One region of the Arthrobacter sp. KUASC02 genome, then DNA from elsewhere that is predicted to be linked to it. Evidence: riboswitches for the same ligand, from Rfam matches in the RefSeq annotation. Region 1 holds a riboswitch; each other region holds the start of a gene.
What was found. Region 1 has a riboswitch for S-adenosylmethionine ahead of AC6JAC_RS08505 (aminotransferase class V-fold PLP-dependent enzyme). Riboswitches for the same ligand answer to the same signal wherever they lie in the genome.
Positions count from the first base shown of each region.

Region 1 (5,269 bases):
AGCTGTAGCCGAGTTCCTGGACGAGGTAGGTCTCGATCAGGCGGTGCCGCCGCACCATGGAGAGCGCGAGGCGGATCCCGTCCGCCGTGAGCGTGATGGCGCTGTATGGCTTGTGGTCAACCATGCCCTGGTCCTTGAGCTTGCGGACCATCTCCGAGACCGAGGAGTTGGCGACTCCGAGCCGCTGGGCCAGCTGCGAGGACGTGATGGGCTTGTCCTGCCACTCCGTGAAGGAGTAGATGACCTTGACGTAGTCCTCGATGGAGGAGGAGGGCGCGCTGGTCTTCACGAGTCCAAGCCTACCGCTTTGGCTGCGGCACTCATGCTTTGAACGCCCGCCAGGTCTGGGTGAGGTAAGGGAGTCCGATGGTGTCCGCCGGGGAATGGCCCAGGTGCTCGTGGAGGTACCAGTCCAGGTTGTGGCGGACCTTTGCGCGCGTACTCTCGCCGGCTGCGAGGTAGTAGCTGCGGGACTTTGCCAGCTCGACGATGTCTCCGGTGGTCACGGGGTCTTCCCAGCGTGTCAGGTGGCTCTCGAGCCCGGCGAACTCCGGCCCGATCGCTGGGCGGAAGTCCGGCTTGTGCACGTCCCCGGCGTGCATGATCCGGGAGAGGCGGTGGACCCAGGGGACGGACGTGTCCAGCTGGTTCCACACCAGTCCCAGCACCCCGCCGGGGCGGAGAATGCGGGACAGCTCGGTGCTTGCCACGAGCGGATCGCACCAGTGCCAGGCCTGGGCAACAACGACGACGTCGAACGCCGCGTCGGGGAGTCCGGTTGCCTCCGCTGTGCCCTCTGTCGCAGGAACTCCCGGCAGGACGAGCCGCAGCTGGGCAAGCATGTCCGGTGAAGGATCCACTGCGGAGACTGCCAGGCCGCGCTGCACCAGCAACGCGGTGAACTTGCCCGTCCCGGCGCCGATGTCAGCGGCGTCGGATACGCCTGCTGTGCCGGCCCCGGCTGCGCCCCCGGCGCTGTGGATCAGCCAGTCCGCTGAGTCGCCAGGGTAGCTTGGGCGGACACGGTCATAGTGTTCACCGCCGTCCTGGAAGCTCTGGCCGAGCTCGTAGCGGCGCTGGTGGTGCAGTTTGGGGCCTCCCCGTGCCACGTGCAGTCTCCTTCGGGCAGGCTGGAATTCTTACCCCTCGAATTTACCGCACGGACCGCGGCCCGCAGGGCCCCGGGCCTTAGTCGTCGGTGCAGGGTGCCGCGCCGGCGGTGCCTGGGGTGTTGGGAGCCCACTCGGGGTAGCTGCGGGTGTCGTTGGCCGGCACCCAGCGGCCGGCGTCCACAACGTAGTCCCAGCCCAGGCCAGTGCGGCGGAGTTCCTCGATGCCCGCAAGCAGGCGCTGGGCGTCCTCCAGCCGGGAGCCGACGCCGAAGCTTGCGCGGAGCGAGCCCGAGGGCAGTCCCAGCCGCTTGAGCAGCGGGTGGGCGCAGAAGCGGCCGTCCCGCAGGCCCACGCCGTGTTCGGCGGAGAGGTAGGCCGCAACCAGGCCGGCGTCGTAGCCGGCAACGGAGAAGTTGACCACACCGATGGTGTCATTGGTGTCGCTGAAGATCTGGTGCACGGTGACGCCGTCGATCCTCTGCAGCCCTTCCACCAGGAAGGAGCGGATGGCGGTCTCATGGGCGTGCCACAGCTCCTGGTCCAAAGCGCCGATGACCTGGGTGGCGCGGGCAAGCGTGGCAGCCCCGAGCACGTTGGGGGAGCCGCCCTCATGCCGTGCCGGTCCCGTGGCCCAGCTGACGGAATCCAGCCGGGCCTCGCGGACGGCTCCGCCGCCTGCCAGGTGGGGAGTCCCGGCGTCGAGCCAGTCCGGCCGGCCCACGAGAACGCCTGACCCGAAAGGCGCGTACAGCTTGTGACCCGAGAAGGCGAGGTAGTCGACGTCGTCCGCTGCGATATCGATGCGGCGGTGCGGGGCCAGCTGAGCCGCGTCCACCACAATCCGTGCGCCGTATTCGTGCGCAAGTGCGGCCAGTTCGCGGATCGGAAGTATTTCGCCGGTGACGTTGGAGGCACCGGTGACGGCCAGCAGGCTGATGTCGCCCTGCCGGAGTTCAGTGCGGAGGCTTTCCAGGGTGGCCTTCAGGGTGGGGGCGGCAACCACGCTGCGGTGCGGCACGCCCTGCCAGGGGAGCAGGTTGGCGTGGTGTTCGATGTCGAGGTAGAGCACCTCACCGGTGTGGCGGCCGTCCGCCACCGGCAGGCAGCCAGCCAGCAGGTTCAGGGAGTCGGTGGTGTTCCTGGTGAAAATGACGGAATCGTCCGGCCTGCCACCGACGAAGCCGCGGACGATGTTCCGCGCATTTTCGTACACGGACGTGCTGATCTGCGAGGCGTAGCCGGCGCCGCGGTGCACGCTGGCGTAGTACGGCAGGATCTCGTTGAGGTACGCCGAGACGACGGACAGTGCCGGTGCCGACGCGCCGTAATCCAGGTTCGCGTAGCGGACATGGCCGCCCTGGATCAATGGAGCCTGGATCTCCGCGCCGGTCACGGCCGAGAGGGGGCGCCGGGCGACGCTGAACCGCTCGTCCAGGCGGGCTGTGGCGGGGGCGGTTCCGGGGTTGGCGGGAAACGTGGCAGTAGTCATGGGGACCTCACTGTAAAGGGACCCCTCACTCCGGGGATCCGCGCTTGCCGGGTCCGTTCCGGACCGGCCTGGTCGTCACCCGGGGCACCCCACCGCGAATGGAGGGTTGCCGGCCAGCAAACCGGGGTTTAGCGCTGGCACTCGTGACCTGTTTCGAGATTAGGACATTGACGGCGCCGCGGGAAAGCTGCGGCAATTATTAAGCGGATTGTTACGTGCGCCGGAAGAAGGGCGATGCGGCCGAATAAACGACGGCGGACGCCCCCTTGGGAGGGGCGCCCGCCGTCGTTTATTCGGCACTGCGTTCAATCAGCAGCGCCTTGATCAGCCTCACTCATGGCCGCAGCCCGGGGGTGCCGTGCGTGTTAGAGGAGGTCGTCGATGTCCGGGTTCAGCCGTTTGAGGACCTCGGAGTGGAGGATTGAGTTGGTGGCGAGGGCGTTCCCGCCGAAGGGACCGTCCACTCCCTCCAGCGAAGTGAAGCGGCCGCCGGCTTCCGTGACGATGGGCACCAGGGCGGCCATGTCGTAAAGGTTCAGCTCCGGCTCGCAGGCGATGTCCACGGACCCCTCGGCCACCATGCAGTAGGACCAGAAATCGCCGTAGGCCCGGGTCCGCCAGACGTCCTCCGTGAGGCCCAGGAATTCCTCCAGGTTGCCGCGCTCCTTCCAGCCGCTAAGGCTCGAGTAGGAGAGGGAGGCGTCCGAGAGCCTGGACACGTTCGAAACCTTCAGGCGGGTGGCGGCCGCAAGCGACCGTCCCATATAGGCGCCGGCCCCTTTCGCGGCCCACCAGCGCTTTCCCAGCGCCGGCGCGCTGACCAGGCCGACCACCGGCTCGCCTTCATCCACGAGGGCGATCAGGGTGGCCCACACCGGCACACCGCGGACGAAGTTCTTGGTGCCGTCGATCGGATCAATGATCCACCGCCGGGAACCGTGCCCGGAACTGCCGAACTCTTCGCCGAGGACGGCATCCCGCGGGCGGGAACGGGACAGTTGGCCGCGGATGGACTCTTCAGCTGCCTTGTCAGCATCCGTGACCGGAGTCAGGTCCGGTTTGGTTTCAATCTGAAGGTCCAGCGCCTTGAAGCGGCTCATGGTCTGGGAGTCGACAGAGTCGGCCAGGACATGGGCGAGGCGCAGGTCGTCGTTGTAGCTCGAAGCGGGTTGGGTCATGGTTCCAAACTACCGTCTCTGTGGCCGGCCGGGCGGGATGTCAGGTCCCTGGCCCCTCCGCCTGCTAGGAAACGATGCCGAGTTCCTTCGCTTCCTGCGCTTCCATCCGGGGATCGGTACCGAGCAACCGGCGCAGGGACGCGAGCCGCGCCGCGCCGGACGGCCCCGCGTGTCCTTCGGCCACCCAGGCGTCCACTCCGCAGTTGACGGCGGACGCATCATGCTTGCAGCCGCGTTCGCAGGAATCCGTGCCGGGTTCGAGGTCGGGGAACGAACGCAGGATCCGGTCCGGATCGACGTGGGCAAGGCCGAACGACCGGATGCCCGGGGTGTCAATGATCCAGCTTCCGGCCGGCGCGTCACTGATCCGCAGGGCCAGTGCCGACGACGACGTGTGCCGTCCGCGCCCGGTGACGGCGTTGACTCCTCCCGTGGCCCGCTCAGCGCCGGTCAGGGCATTGACCATGGTGGACTTCCCCACGCCCGAATGCCCCAGCATGACGGTGACCTTCCCGTCGAGGTGCGCACGGAGCTGCGAGACGGCGTCGCTGTCGAGGCGCGCGGACAGCCCGTCGTCCGAGCGGGCATCGATGCCGGAGGCGGCGGCGTCGGCGGTCCGGCTGATGATGACCGGGAAATCAAGGTGCCGGTAGTTGGACAGGAGTTCGGTGGGATCCTTGACATCCGCCTTGGTGACCAGCAGCAGCGGCTCGATGCCGGCGTCGTAGGCCGCCACCAGGGCGCGGTCGATGAAACCGGTGCGCGGTTCCGGATTGGCGGCGGCGACCACCACCACGAGCTGGTCCGCATTCGCCACGACTGCCCGCTCAATCGGATCCGTGTCATCGGCGCTCCGCCGCAAAAGGGTGCGCCGGTCCTGGATTTTTACGAGCCGGGCAAGGGTGTCCGGTTCTCCGGAAACGTCACCCACCAGGGACACGAAGTCCCCGGCCACCACCGGCGAACGGCGCAGTTCGCGTGCCCGCGCGGCCACCACGATGCGTTCGTTGCCGCTGTCTTCGCCCACCACGGCCGTGTAGCGCCCGCGGTCCACCGTGATGATCCGGCCGGTCACGGCGTCGTCATGGCTGGGCCGGTCCTTGGTCCGGGGACGGGTACCTTTCTTGTTGGGACGGACCCGGATATCGGATTCGTCCCATGTGCCGGTGCTACGCCCCACTGGCCTGTTCCGTCTGCCGGGCCGGCTGTGGTGTCAGCATGGCTTCCCACAGCTGCGGGAAGTCCGGCATCGTCTTGGACGTGGTGCCGATGTCTTCAACTTCGACGCCGGGAACGGCGAGGCCGAGGATGGCCCCGGCGGTGGCCATCCGGTGGTCGGCGTAGCTGTGCACGATGCCGCCGTGGAGCTTCGCTGGCCTGATTATCAGGCCGTCGGCGGTTTCCTCCGCGTCCCCGCCCAGCCGGTTGATTTCCGTGACGAGCGCGGCAAGCCGGTCGGTCTCATGGCCGCGGAGGTGCGCGATTCCGGT
Region 1 is NZ_AP046053.1:1,859,548-1,864,816, forward strand. It holds gene AC6JAC_RS08495 (metal-dependent transcriptional regulator) at 1-289, opposite strand, end outside; gene AC6JAC_RS08500 (class I SAM-dependent methyltransferase) at 321-1,109, opposite strand; gene AC6JAC_RS08505 (aminotransferase class V-fold PLP-dependent enzyme) at 1,189-2,601, opposite strand; SAM riboswitch class IV at 2,637-2,750, opposite strand; gene hisN (histidinol-phosphatase) at 2,967-3,779, opposite strand; gene rsgA (ribosome small subunit-dependent GTPase A) at 3,844-4,959, opposite strand; gene aroA (3-phosphoshikimate 1-carboxyvinyltransferase) at 4,949-5,269, opposite strand, start outside.

Region 2 (5,269 bases), 1.4 Mb from region 1:
GCCTCTACGGCGGAACCTATAACCTGCTGGCCCACACCCTGAAGAAGTTCGGCATCTCCGTGACGTTCGTCGAGGATCCGGACAACCTCCAGCAGTGGAAGGATGCCGTCCGGCCGAACACCAAGCTCTTCTTCGCCGAGGTGGTCTCCAATCCGCGCCAGGATGTCCTGGACATCGAAGGCGTGTCCCGCGTTGCCCACGAGGCCGGCGTCCCGCTGATCGTGGACAACACCTTGTCCACGCCGTATCTCATCCGGCCGCTGGAATGGGGTGCCGACATCGTGGTGCACTCGGCCACGAAGTACCTCGGCGGGCACGGCAGTGCCATCGCCGGAGTGATCGTCGACTCCGGCAACTTCGACTTCGGAAAGGACCCGGAGAAGTTCCCGGGCTTCAACACGCCGGACCCCACCTACAACGGCCTTGTCTACGCCCGCGACCTCGGGGCGGGCGGTGCCCTGGGCGCGAACCTTTCCTACATCCTCAAGGCCCGCGTCCAGTTGCTGCGCGACCTCGGTTCGGCGGTATCCCCGTTCAACGCCTTCCTCATCGCCCAGGGGCTGGAAACCCTGAGCCTGCGCGTGGAGCGGCATGTTGCCAACGCGGTGACCGTCGCCGAGTGGCTGGAGTCCAGGGACGACGTCGAATCCGTCGCCTATGCGGGCCTGCCGTCCAGCCCCTGGTACGAGCGCGGCCGCAAGTACGGACCCAAGGGCACCGGTGCGATCGTGTCCTTCAACATCGCCGGCGGGGCCGAGGCGGGCAAGCGATTCGTGGACGCCCTGGAGTTGCACTCCCACGTGGCAAACATCGGCGACGTGCGCTCCCTGGTCATCCATCCGGCGTCGACCACGCACAGTCAGTTGACGGCGGAGCAGCACGCCGTTGCCGGCGTGACCCCCGGCCTGGTCCGCCTCTCGGTGGGGCTGGAGCACATCGACGACATCATCGCCGACCTGGATGCCGGTTTCCGCGCCGCCAAAGGCGACTGAGCACTATGACTCCCGGCGTCCACGACGCCGGGAGTCATATTGATGTCACATTCTTGGCCATTGCGGCGACGCATTTCGTAGACTCTTTGAAGGTCATGAGTGCCAGCGACAGCCCCGGCTTGCTGGCCGGCAACCCTCCTTTCGCGGCGGGGTGCCCCGGGTGAAGACCTGGCCTGCCGGCCAGTTGGCGGCGGGCAAGCGCGAAGAAGAGGTCCTCAGATGACGATTGCCGTCACCCGCAGCGGTGTACCCGAAACAAATGTCCACGGAGTAGAAACGAACGCGGAAACGAACGCGGATAAGAGCACAGGCGCCAGCACGGCGGAAACCCGGACAGATATCAACACAGTGGACACCAGCGCCCCTGACGGCACCGTCAAGTTCCTCAGCGTTGGCGGGCTGGAACTGGAGGCCGGCGGCTTTCTTCCGGACGTGACGCTCGCCTACGAAACGTGGGGCACGCTGAACGCGGACCGTTCCAACGCCGTGCTGGTGCAGCACGCCCTCACCGGCACCACGCACGTCACCAGGGGTGCCAGCGACGAAGAAGGCTGGTGGGAACAGCTTGCCGGCCCCGGCGCCCCCGTTGATACGGACAAGTACTTCGTGGTCTCCATCAACATCGTGGGCGGCTGCTACGGCTCCACCGGCCCGTCCACCCCGGCCCCGGACGGCAAGCCCTGGGGTTCGCGCTTCCCCCTGGTGACCCTGCGGGACACGACGGCGGCCGAGTCCCGGCTGGCGGATGCACTGGGGATCGAGAGCTGGTACGCGGTGTTGGGCGGCTCCCTGGGCGGAGCCCGGGCGCTGGAATGGGCCGTGAGCTACCCGGACCGCGTCCGGCGCTGTGCCGTGATATCCATCGGCGCCAGCAGCACGGCCGAGCAGATCGCCTTTGCCCAGGCCCAGACCCTCGCCATCCGCCAGGACGTCAACTTCAACGACGGCGATTACTACGGCGGCCCGGAGCCGGAAGCCGGCCTGGCCCTGGCGCGCAGGATAGCCCACATCACGTACCGGTCCGCGTACGAGCTGGAGACCCGGTTCGGCCGCAATGCGCAGAGCAGCGAGAGCCCGCTCGAAGCGGTGTCGCTGGGGGGCCGCGGCCGCTACCAGGTGGAGAGCTACCTCGACCACCAGGGCACCAAGCTGGTCCGGCGCTTCGATGCCAACAGCTATATCGCCATCACCGAAGCGCTCATGAGCCACGACGTGGGCCGCGGGCGCGGTCCGCTCAAGGACGCGTTGGCACGGGCCACGGCCGAGTTCTTTATAGCCGCCGTGAATACGGACCGGCTGTATTTTCCGGCGCAGTCCTATGAACTCGCGGCGGCGCTCCCGGGGGATGTGCCCGTGCACGTCATCGAAGCGCCCATCGGCCATGACGGCTTCCTGACCGAGATCGGCCAGCTCAGCACGCAGTTGCGGCAGAACTTCTTCGCCTAGGCCGCGCTTCTTCGCATATCGCCCGTTGGCCCAATGTGCATTTTTGCAGAGCAGTCCTGCAGAAAATGGCGTTGAGCCTGCGGCAATGTGAGTCCATACTCTAGGGGACCGGCGCGCGTTGGTGGTGCACATCACACGCGGCCGCTACGGAATGGTCCACATGGCGTCGACGGAGACGCCGAAGGAGTTCACAAATGAGCACGCAAGACTCCGCCGCAAGGCGCGTAGATGAGACTGACGTCAAGGCCTCCGGCCTGAAGAAGGTGGTGACGGCCTCGATGGCCGGCACTGTTGTTGAGTGGTATGAGTTCTTCCTCTACGCCTCGGCGGCAACACTGGTTTTCGGCAAGATGTTCTTCCCCAATTCCGGCACGGAGCTGGACGGGATCATTGCCGCCTTCGTCACGTACGCGGTGGGCTTCGTTGCCCGTCCCATCGGCGGCATCGTTTTTGGCCACTTCGGTGACAAGTTCGGCCGCAAGCAGCTGCTCCAGCTGAGCATCATCCTGGTGGGCGTCTCCACCTTTGCGATGGGCTGCCTCCCCACTTTCGCGCAGATCGGCTACTGGGCTCCCGCCCTGCTGGTGTTCCTGCGGTTTGTTCAGGGCTTCGCCGTCGGCGGGGAATGGGGCGGCGCCGTGCTGCTCGTGGCTGAACACAGCCCCAGCAAGTCCCGTGGATTCTGGTCCAGCTGGCCGCAGTCCGCCGTGCCCATGGGTAACCTGCTCGCCACCGGCGTGCTGTTCACGCTGTCCTCCACGCTGTCCTCGGCCGACTTCCTCGGCTGGGGCTGGCGCGTCGCCTTCTGGCTGTCCGCAGTGATCGTGATCGTGGGCTACTACATCCGGACCAAGGTCCAGGATGCCCCCATCTTCCTCGAGGCACGCAAGGAAGTCGTCGTTGAGAACAAGGGCTACGGCGTGGCAGAGGTGTTCCGCCGGTACCCGCGCGGTGTCTTCACCGCCATGGGCCTGCGGTTTGCGGAAAACATCCTTTACTACCTCGTGGTCACGTTCTCCATCACTTACCTGAAGGTTGTGGTCCAGACCGACACGTCCAGGATCCTCCTGCTCCTGCTGGTGGCGCACTTCATCCACTTCTGCACCGTGCCGATGGTCGGCAAGCTTTCGGATGCCTTCGGCCGCAAGCCCGTCTACATGGCCGGCGCCATCCTCGGCGGCACCTGGGGCTTCTTCGCCTTCCCGATGATGGACACCAAGAATGACCTCGTCATCCTCGCCGCCATCACCATCGGCCTCCTGTTCCACGCACTGATGTACGCCGGCCAGCCGGCGATCATGGCTGAAATGTTCCCCACCCGGATGCGCTACTCCGGCGTGTCACTCGGGTACCAGGTCACCTCGATCGTTGCCGGCTCCCTGGCCCCGATCATCGCCACGGCGCTGCTGAGCAACTTCAAGTCCTCAGTCCCGGTGGCGTTCTACCTGCTGGGCGCCTGCCTGGTGACGCTGGTGGCGGTGTACTTCCTCAAGGAAACCCGGGGAATTTCACTGCATGATGTCGACGCTGCCGACGCGCAGGGCACGGCGGACCTGCTGGCCGCGTCCAAAGTCTCCGCCAGGAAGTAGTTTCGATGCGTGCAGCAGTCCTTTACGCCGCTTTCCCTGCGGGCACCAGCTATACGGAAGTCCGCCCGCTCGTGGTGGAGGAACTTGAGCGGCCCGAACCCCGCGCCGGCGAACTCGGGGTGGCCATCACCTACTCCAGCCTGTGCCATTCGGATCTGTCGGTGGTGGACGGATCCCGGGTACGGCCGCTGCCCATGGCGCTGGGGCATGAGGCCGTGGGCCGGGTCGTGACAGTCGGCGAGGGAGTGGCGGGCGTCTCGGCGGGGGACCATGTGGTGCTCGTCTTTGTCCCCAGCTGCGGCGACTGCCGCGCGTGCCGCTCCGGCCGCCCGGCCCTGTGCCACCGTGCCGCCGAGGTCAACGGCTCGGGTGACCTGCTGCATGGGGAGGCTCTGCTGCGGACACAGTCGGGGGAGCGGATCAACCACCACCTCGGGGTATCCGCCTTTGCTGACTACGCAGTGGTGGCGCGTGAATCCGTCGTGGTGATCGGCGACGACGTCCCGGACACTGTCGCTGCCATGTTCGGCTGCGCCGTGCTCACCGGCATGGGCGCTGTGCTGAACACCGCGGCGGTCACCGCCGGTCAGTCGGTGGCCGTCTTCGGTCTCGGCGCCGTTGGGCTGTCCGCAGTGATGGCGGCGTCCCTGGCCGGTGCTGCCTCGGTCATTGCCATCGACCCCAACGAGGGCAAGCATCAGCTGGCCCTGGACTGCGGTGCGACGGCAGTGGGAACTCCCGACGACGCGGCGCGCCTGGTCGCTGAGGCGACCGGCGACGGCGTGGACGTCGCCGTTGAGGCGGTGGGCTCCCCGGGGGTGATCGGCTCGTGCCTGGACCTCGTCACCCGCGGCGGCGCCGTCGTCTCGGTCGGGCTGCCCAAGCCCTCAGCGGAACTGACCGTGGGAGCGCTCCAGTTCGCCGGTGCGGGGAAGCGGCTTCTCGGTTCGTACATGGGGGATGCCGTGCCGGAGCGCGACATTCCGCTGTACCTTGACCACTGGCGCGCCGGGCGGCTCCCGGTGGAACTGCTCCACACGGACACGCGGCCGCTCGCGGAAATCAACGAGGGCCTCGATGCCCTGGCGGCCGGGAAAGTGGTTCGCCGGCTGTTCCAGGCGTAGCTAAATGCCAGGGCCCGCTGTCAGGCTGCCAGGATGTCCTGGCGGCCTGACACCTCCGCTTTGAGCGCTTCCACCACCGCCCGGACGGACGCGGAGCGCAGTGACTCCGGACGGGCCA
Region 2 is NZ_AP046053.1:3,274,211-3,279,479, reverse strand. It holds gene AC6JAC_RS15240 (bifunctional o-acetylhomoserine/o-acetylserine sulfhydrylase) at 1-992, shown strand, start outside; SAM riboswitch class IV at 1,084-1,199, shown strand; gene metX (homoserine O-acetyltransferase MetX) at 1,212-2,438, shown strand; gene AC6JAC_RS15230 (MFS transporter) at 2,633-4,027, shown strand; gene AC6JAC_RS15225 (zinc-dependent alcohol dehydrogenase family protein) at 4,033-5,151, shown strand; gene AC6JAC_RS15220 (LysR family transcriptional regulator) at 5,172-5,269, opposite strand, start outside.
Region 2: it holds a riboswitch for S-adenosylmethionine, as region 1 does, so the genes downstream of both, metX (homoserine O-acetyltransferase MetX) here and AC6JAC_RS08505 (aminotransferase class V-fold PLP-dependent enzyme) in region 1, are expected to answer to the same signal.

Region 3 (5,269 bases), 1.5 Mb from region 1:
CGATGACGGAGAGATACGAGATGGAGTTCAACTGGCTGTCGATGTCGCGCTGCGTGAGTTGGCGCCGCTCCTCCCGGAGCTCGTCCGCTTCTGCCCGGGAGCCGACCACGGTGGGCTTGAGGACGAACAGCACCTTGACGTCGTCGGGGTTCCGCCCTGCCGCGGCTGCCTCGGCCCGGATCGAGTCCCGGTAGGCCTTCATGCCGTCCGCACCCCTGGCCAGGGCGATGGCGACGTCCGTGTTGGCACCCGCGAACGCCTTGCCCCGCGGGGATGCCCCGGCCTGCACCAGGACCGGCTCCTCGGGCAGCGGCGCCGTGTTCAGCGGCCCCCGGACTTTGAAGAACTCGCCGTCGTGGTTGATCGGGTGGACCTTCGTGTGGTCCGCGAAGATGCCGGCCTCCGCGTCCTCCACGATCGCGTCCGGCTCCCAGCTGCGCCAGAGCTTGCGCACCACGTCCACGAATTCCTCCGCCTTCTCGTAGCGGAGATCGTGCTCAATCTGCTGGTCCAGGCCGTAGTTCTGCGCGGCAAGGTCGCTGCCGGAGGTCACCACATTCCAGCCCACCTGGCCGTTGGAGAAGTGCTGCAGGGTAGCCAGCAGCCGTGCCGCGGTGAACGGCGGGTAGAAGGACGCACTCACCGTGGGAACAATGCCCAGGTGCTCGGTGGCGGAGAGCAGGTACGGAACCAGGGCCAGCGGATCGTGTTTGGGAGCGAAGGACGCCTGGGCCAAGGACACTTCGGCGCTGCCGCCGTAGGTGTCCGGCACGGTGAGGGAGTCCTCGATGATGAACAGGTCCAGCCCGGCCCGCTCAAATTCGCGCACGGCTTGCTGGTACAGGGCGGGTTTTTTCCAGTCGTACCCGATGCCGTAGCCGGGCGTGCCCCAGCCCTGGACGCCGAAGCCGTGACCCACAAACCAACCGAAGTGCAGCATGGGACTGACTGTATTCCCGTTCGATCCATTCACGGCTGCCTGATTTCATCCGGCGTTACAGCGGTTCATCTCCCGTCATTATCCTCCCGGCAGGTTCTTTTGTAACGGCAATATGGGGTCACGTACGGGTCACCGGAAACGCGGGGGCAGTGCCGCGTTCTGCCATGTCCCGTTACGGAAGATGACGACGACGGCGGTGCGGGCCGCCGTCGTAAGTGTTACGTTTTTGGGGAGTAATGAGAACCGGTGCCAAGCCCTGACTGGCCGGTCGGCAACCCTCCTTCCACGGCGGGGTGCCTCAGGTGAATACTCGGCATATCGACCCATTCGAGCTGCAAGCGTGAGAGAAGGAGATCCGTCGTGTCTGACGCACCCGCCCCACTGGCCACCGAACCGGCCGCCGCCGGCCAGGACCAACCGGCCCAGGACCTGCCCCAGGAAAAGCTGGCCTACCGGCTGATCACCGGCCCCGACGACCGCTCGTTCTGCGAGCGCATCTCCGCGGCCCTGGCCGATGGCTATGTTTTGCACGGGAGCCCGGCAGCCACGTTCAACGGCACCAGCGTGATCGTGGCGCAGGCCGTGGTGCTGCCCGCAGCCATCGCCAGCTCGGACGCCGCTGTGGCAACGGCGGTGGACGAACTTGAGTTCGACCTCGACTTCCCCGGCGAAGGTTTCGAGGGCCACGCATGAGCTACGCCGGAGACCTGACCCCGCAGGACGCCTGGGCCAAACTGGAACAGGGCGCGGTACTGGTGGATGTCCGCACCGAAGGCGAATGGGCCCACATCGGCATCCCGGACACAAAAGCCACCGAAAACGATCCCCTCTTCATCCAGTGGACGTTCCCCGGCGGCATCCCCAACCCGGAATTCATTCAGCAGCTGAAGCAGCAGGCACCGGAGGACACCGGCGTCGAACTGGTGTTCCTCTGCCGATCAGGCGTCCGCTCGATCGCCGCCGCAATCGCCGCCACGCAGGCCGGCTTCACCGCCTACAACGTCCTCGAAGGCTTTGAAGGCGAACCGGACCGTTACGGCGAGCGCACCGTCAACGGCTGGAAAAACCGCGGACTGCCCACCAACCTCGGAAAGAACTAAGTGACTTTCAATCCCGACGCCGCCGGCTGGAGCCCCGACACCCAGGCTGTCCGCGGCGGCCTTGACCGCACCAACTTCCAGGAGACGGCCGAGCCGATCTTCCTCAACTCCGGCTTCGTGTATGAATCCGCAGCAGCCGCCGAACGCGCCTTCACCGGCGAAGACGAACGGTTCGTGTACTCGCGCTACGGCAACCCGTCCGTGGCCACGTTCCAGGAGCGGCTCCGGCTGCTCGAGGGCACCGAGGCGTGCTTTGCGACGGCGTCCGGCATGTCCGCCGTCTTCACGGCCCTCGGTGCGCTGCTGGCCGCGGGCGACCGCGTGGTGGCTGCCCGGTCGCTGTTCGGCTCCTGCTTTGTGATCCTGAACGAAATCCTGCCGCGCTGGGGCGTGGAAACGGTGTTCGTGGACGGTCCGGACCTGGAGCAGTGGCGGGCCGCCTTGGCCGAACCGACGACGGCGGTCTTCTTCGAGTCGCCGTCCAACCCCATGCAGGAGATCGTGGACATCGCCGCGGTCAGCGAACTGGCCCACGCGGCCGGGGCAACGGTCGTCGTCGACAACGTCTTTGCCACTCCCCTGCTGCAGCGCTGCGGCGAGCTCGGCGCAGACGTGATTGTGTACTCCGGCACCAAGCACATTGACGGCCAGGGACGGGTGCTGGGCGGCGCCATCCTGGGCACCAAGGAGTTCATCGACGGCCCGGTCAAACAGCTCATGCGCCACACCGGGCCTGCGCTGTCCGCCTTCAACGCCTGGGTACTGACCAAGGGCCTGGAGACCATGGCGCTGCGCGTCAACCATTCCTCCGCCTCGGCGCTCCGCCTGGCCGAATGGCTCGAGGAGCAGCCGGCTGTCAGCTGGGTCAAGTACCCGCTGCTGAAGTCGCACCCGCAGTACGAGCTCGCCGCCAAGCAGATGAAGGCCGGCGGCACCGTACTCACGCTGGAGCTCTCGCCGTCGGCGGGCCGCACGGCGAAAGAGGCAGCTTTTGCACTGCTGGACGCGCTGCGGATCATCGACATCTCCAACAACCTTGGCGATGCCAAATCGCTCATCACCCACCCGGCCACCACGACGCACCGCGCCATGGGTCCGGAAGGGCGCGCAGCCATCGGGCTGAGCGACGGCGTGGTCCGGCTGTCGGTTGGGCTCGAGGATGTCGACGACCTCATCCGCGACCTGGAGCAGGCGCTCAAGCAGATCTGACCGGCAGAGGTACAACCAGCGCGAACGGACAGATACGGCCCTGCATTGTGGGGCGTTATCTGTCCGTTCGCGCTCTGTCCGTTTGCCCTACACGGCCGTGTCCGTTGGCCCGCCGCGCCGCCGTCAGCCGTGGGCGAGGATGGTGTCGATCAGCTGGGCGAGCTCCGCCGCGGCATTCGGGGTTACATCGGGTCCCGCCTTCACCGCGGTGGCGGCCAGGTTTCCCTTGATGCCGGTCATCGTCAGGGCCGCCTGCTTTTCCCCGGTGGAGAGGCTCTGCTTGGCCAGGGCAGCGAACGACTGGTCACCCTTGGTCTCGGCGTTAACCTCCTGGACCTCGGTGGTGATCTTCTGCCCTGCCAGCTCCACGGTGAAGTTGCGGCACGCGGCCGAGGCTTTCTTGGATGCGTCCAGATGATCCCGCAGTTCCTGGGCATCCTTGAGGGCAATGACGGTGACCACGATGGCGGTCTTGTCCGCCGCCGACACACTGGTTCCGGCCGCATACGTGCTGTCTTCGGGGACCTGGGAGTTGCTGTCGGCGAAGACATTGCACTCCGGCGGCGTGAAGGTCGCACTCTTCAGCACCTCTTTGGCCTTGATGATGCCCTGGTCGATCTGCGCCGCGGGGACCACCGTGAGCGGCCGCCCCTCAGCATCCTTCAGGGTGGACACCAGGCTGCTGAGGTCCGCATCCGTGTATGTCTTGGCCGGGCTTGGCGTGGCGCTGGAGGGAGGCGGCGAGGACGTTTGCGTTCCGGTGCCGGTGTTTGTTCCGCACCCGGCGAGAGCCAGGAACGCTGTCAGGAGGAGGGCTGCTGGAGTGGTGCGCCTTTGCATGGACTGATCCCCGTTCGATGGTCCGGTCCGCCCCGGGGGTTTCGGGGCGCATTCCGGAGCCGGATCCGCCGGGCGGTCGGTCGATCGCTGCCAGGCTGATGCGGCGTGCTGCTGCGCGGCAAGTGGCGCGGGGATCGTGCCTGGCGGACGGCCGGTTCCGGCCGGTCCCGCCGGTGCTTTCGATCCCCCTCGAGCACCGCTGGCTGACGCGATAGCGCCAAGCTACGGCAGAACGCCCGCGGCTAACAGAGTGTCCACTACCTGTTTCGCCCGCTGGCTGCGTCTGCCCTTTTTGTCCACCTTGACGGCCTTGACCGCAGTGCCATGATGAAGGCATGTCGTTCCGTGGTGACAGTGCCCGTGGTGACAGTGCCGAGCCGTCCGGGGACCGAGCCCGGGTCCGGGCCCGTGCTACCACAGTGCGCCTGGTGCTGGCAGCTGCGGCCATCGCAATGCCGGGCTGCGGTTCGGCCGCAACCTCAGCTCCGGGCAGTACAAGTGCGCCCGCATCCCAAAGCACCCCCGGGACGTCGTCGGCCTCGCATCGCTCTTCGCCGATTGCCACGTACGTATCCCACGGGAGCGGAAGCGATACTGCTGCGCTGCAAGGGAAACTCGTCCTCGACGCGGGGTGCCTGTACATACAGGCCCCGGACGGGACTGACTGGATCGCCGCGTTTCCCGTCGACGAAGTCGAGTGGGAGGACGGCAGACTCCACTACCAGGGGTCCAGTTACGGTCACGGAGATGAGATCCTCCTGGGCGGCGGCACCGGCAATTCACTGCAGGGTGTGACCAAACCGGACTCATGCCGGCATGCCGAGGTCTGGCAGGTAGGCCAGACCGACTGAACCGCGCCGGTCGGTTTCAGCGCCGGTCGTCGATCAGCGCGAACGGGTCACCCTTCGTGCGTTTCGCAGCAGGTTCGGCTAAGCCCAGAATGCGTCGCCTTTCGCGGTGTCCTGGAAAAACTCCCGCGCCTCGGTAATCTTGCCGCCAGCGACCCGGAAGGCGATGACGCCGTCCTGGTCCAGGGCCCTGCCGCCGCTCTCTGCCCGGTTGTGCTGCACCGCAACGGTGTTGGTTTCCCCGCCGATGATCTCCTCGACGGTCACTGTCAGGTTGCCCCCGGACCGCGTCCCGAGTTCCCCGAAATAGGCCAGGATAGCGTCGCGTCCCT
Region 3 is NZ_AP046053.1:382,178-387,446, reverse strand. It holds gene AC6JAC_RS01725 (NtaA/DmoA family FMN-dependent monooxygenase) at 1-940, opposite strand, end outside; SAM riboswitch class IV at 1,173-1,287, shown strand; gene AC6JAC_RS01720 (DUF1737 domain-containing protein) at 1,322-1,633, shown strand; gene AC6JAC_RS01715 (rhodanese-like domain-containing protein) at 1,630-2,040, shown strand; gene AC6JAC_RS01710 (O-succinylhomoserine sulfhydrylase) at 2,041-3,249, shown strand; gene AC6JAC_RS01705 (hypothetical protein) at 3,373-4,089, opposite strand; gene AC6JAC_RS01700 (hypothetical protein) at 4,425-4,940, shown strand; gene AC6JAC_RS01695 (nuclear transport factor 2 family protein) at 5,019-5,269, opposite strand, start outside.
Region 3: it holds a riboswitch for S-adenosylmethionine, as region 1 does, so the genes downstream of both, AC6JAC_RS01720 (DUF1737 domain-containing protein) here and AC6JAC_RS08505 (aminotransferase class V-fold PLP-dependent enzyme) in region 1, are expected to answer to the same signal.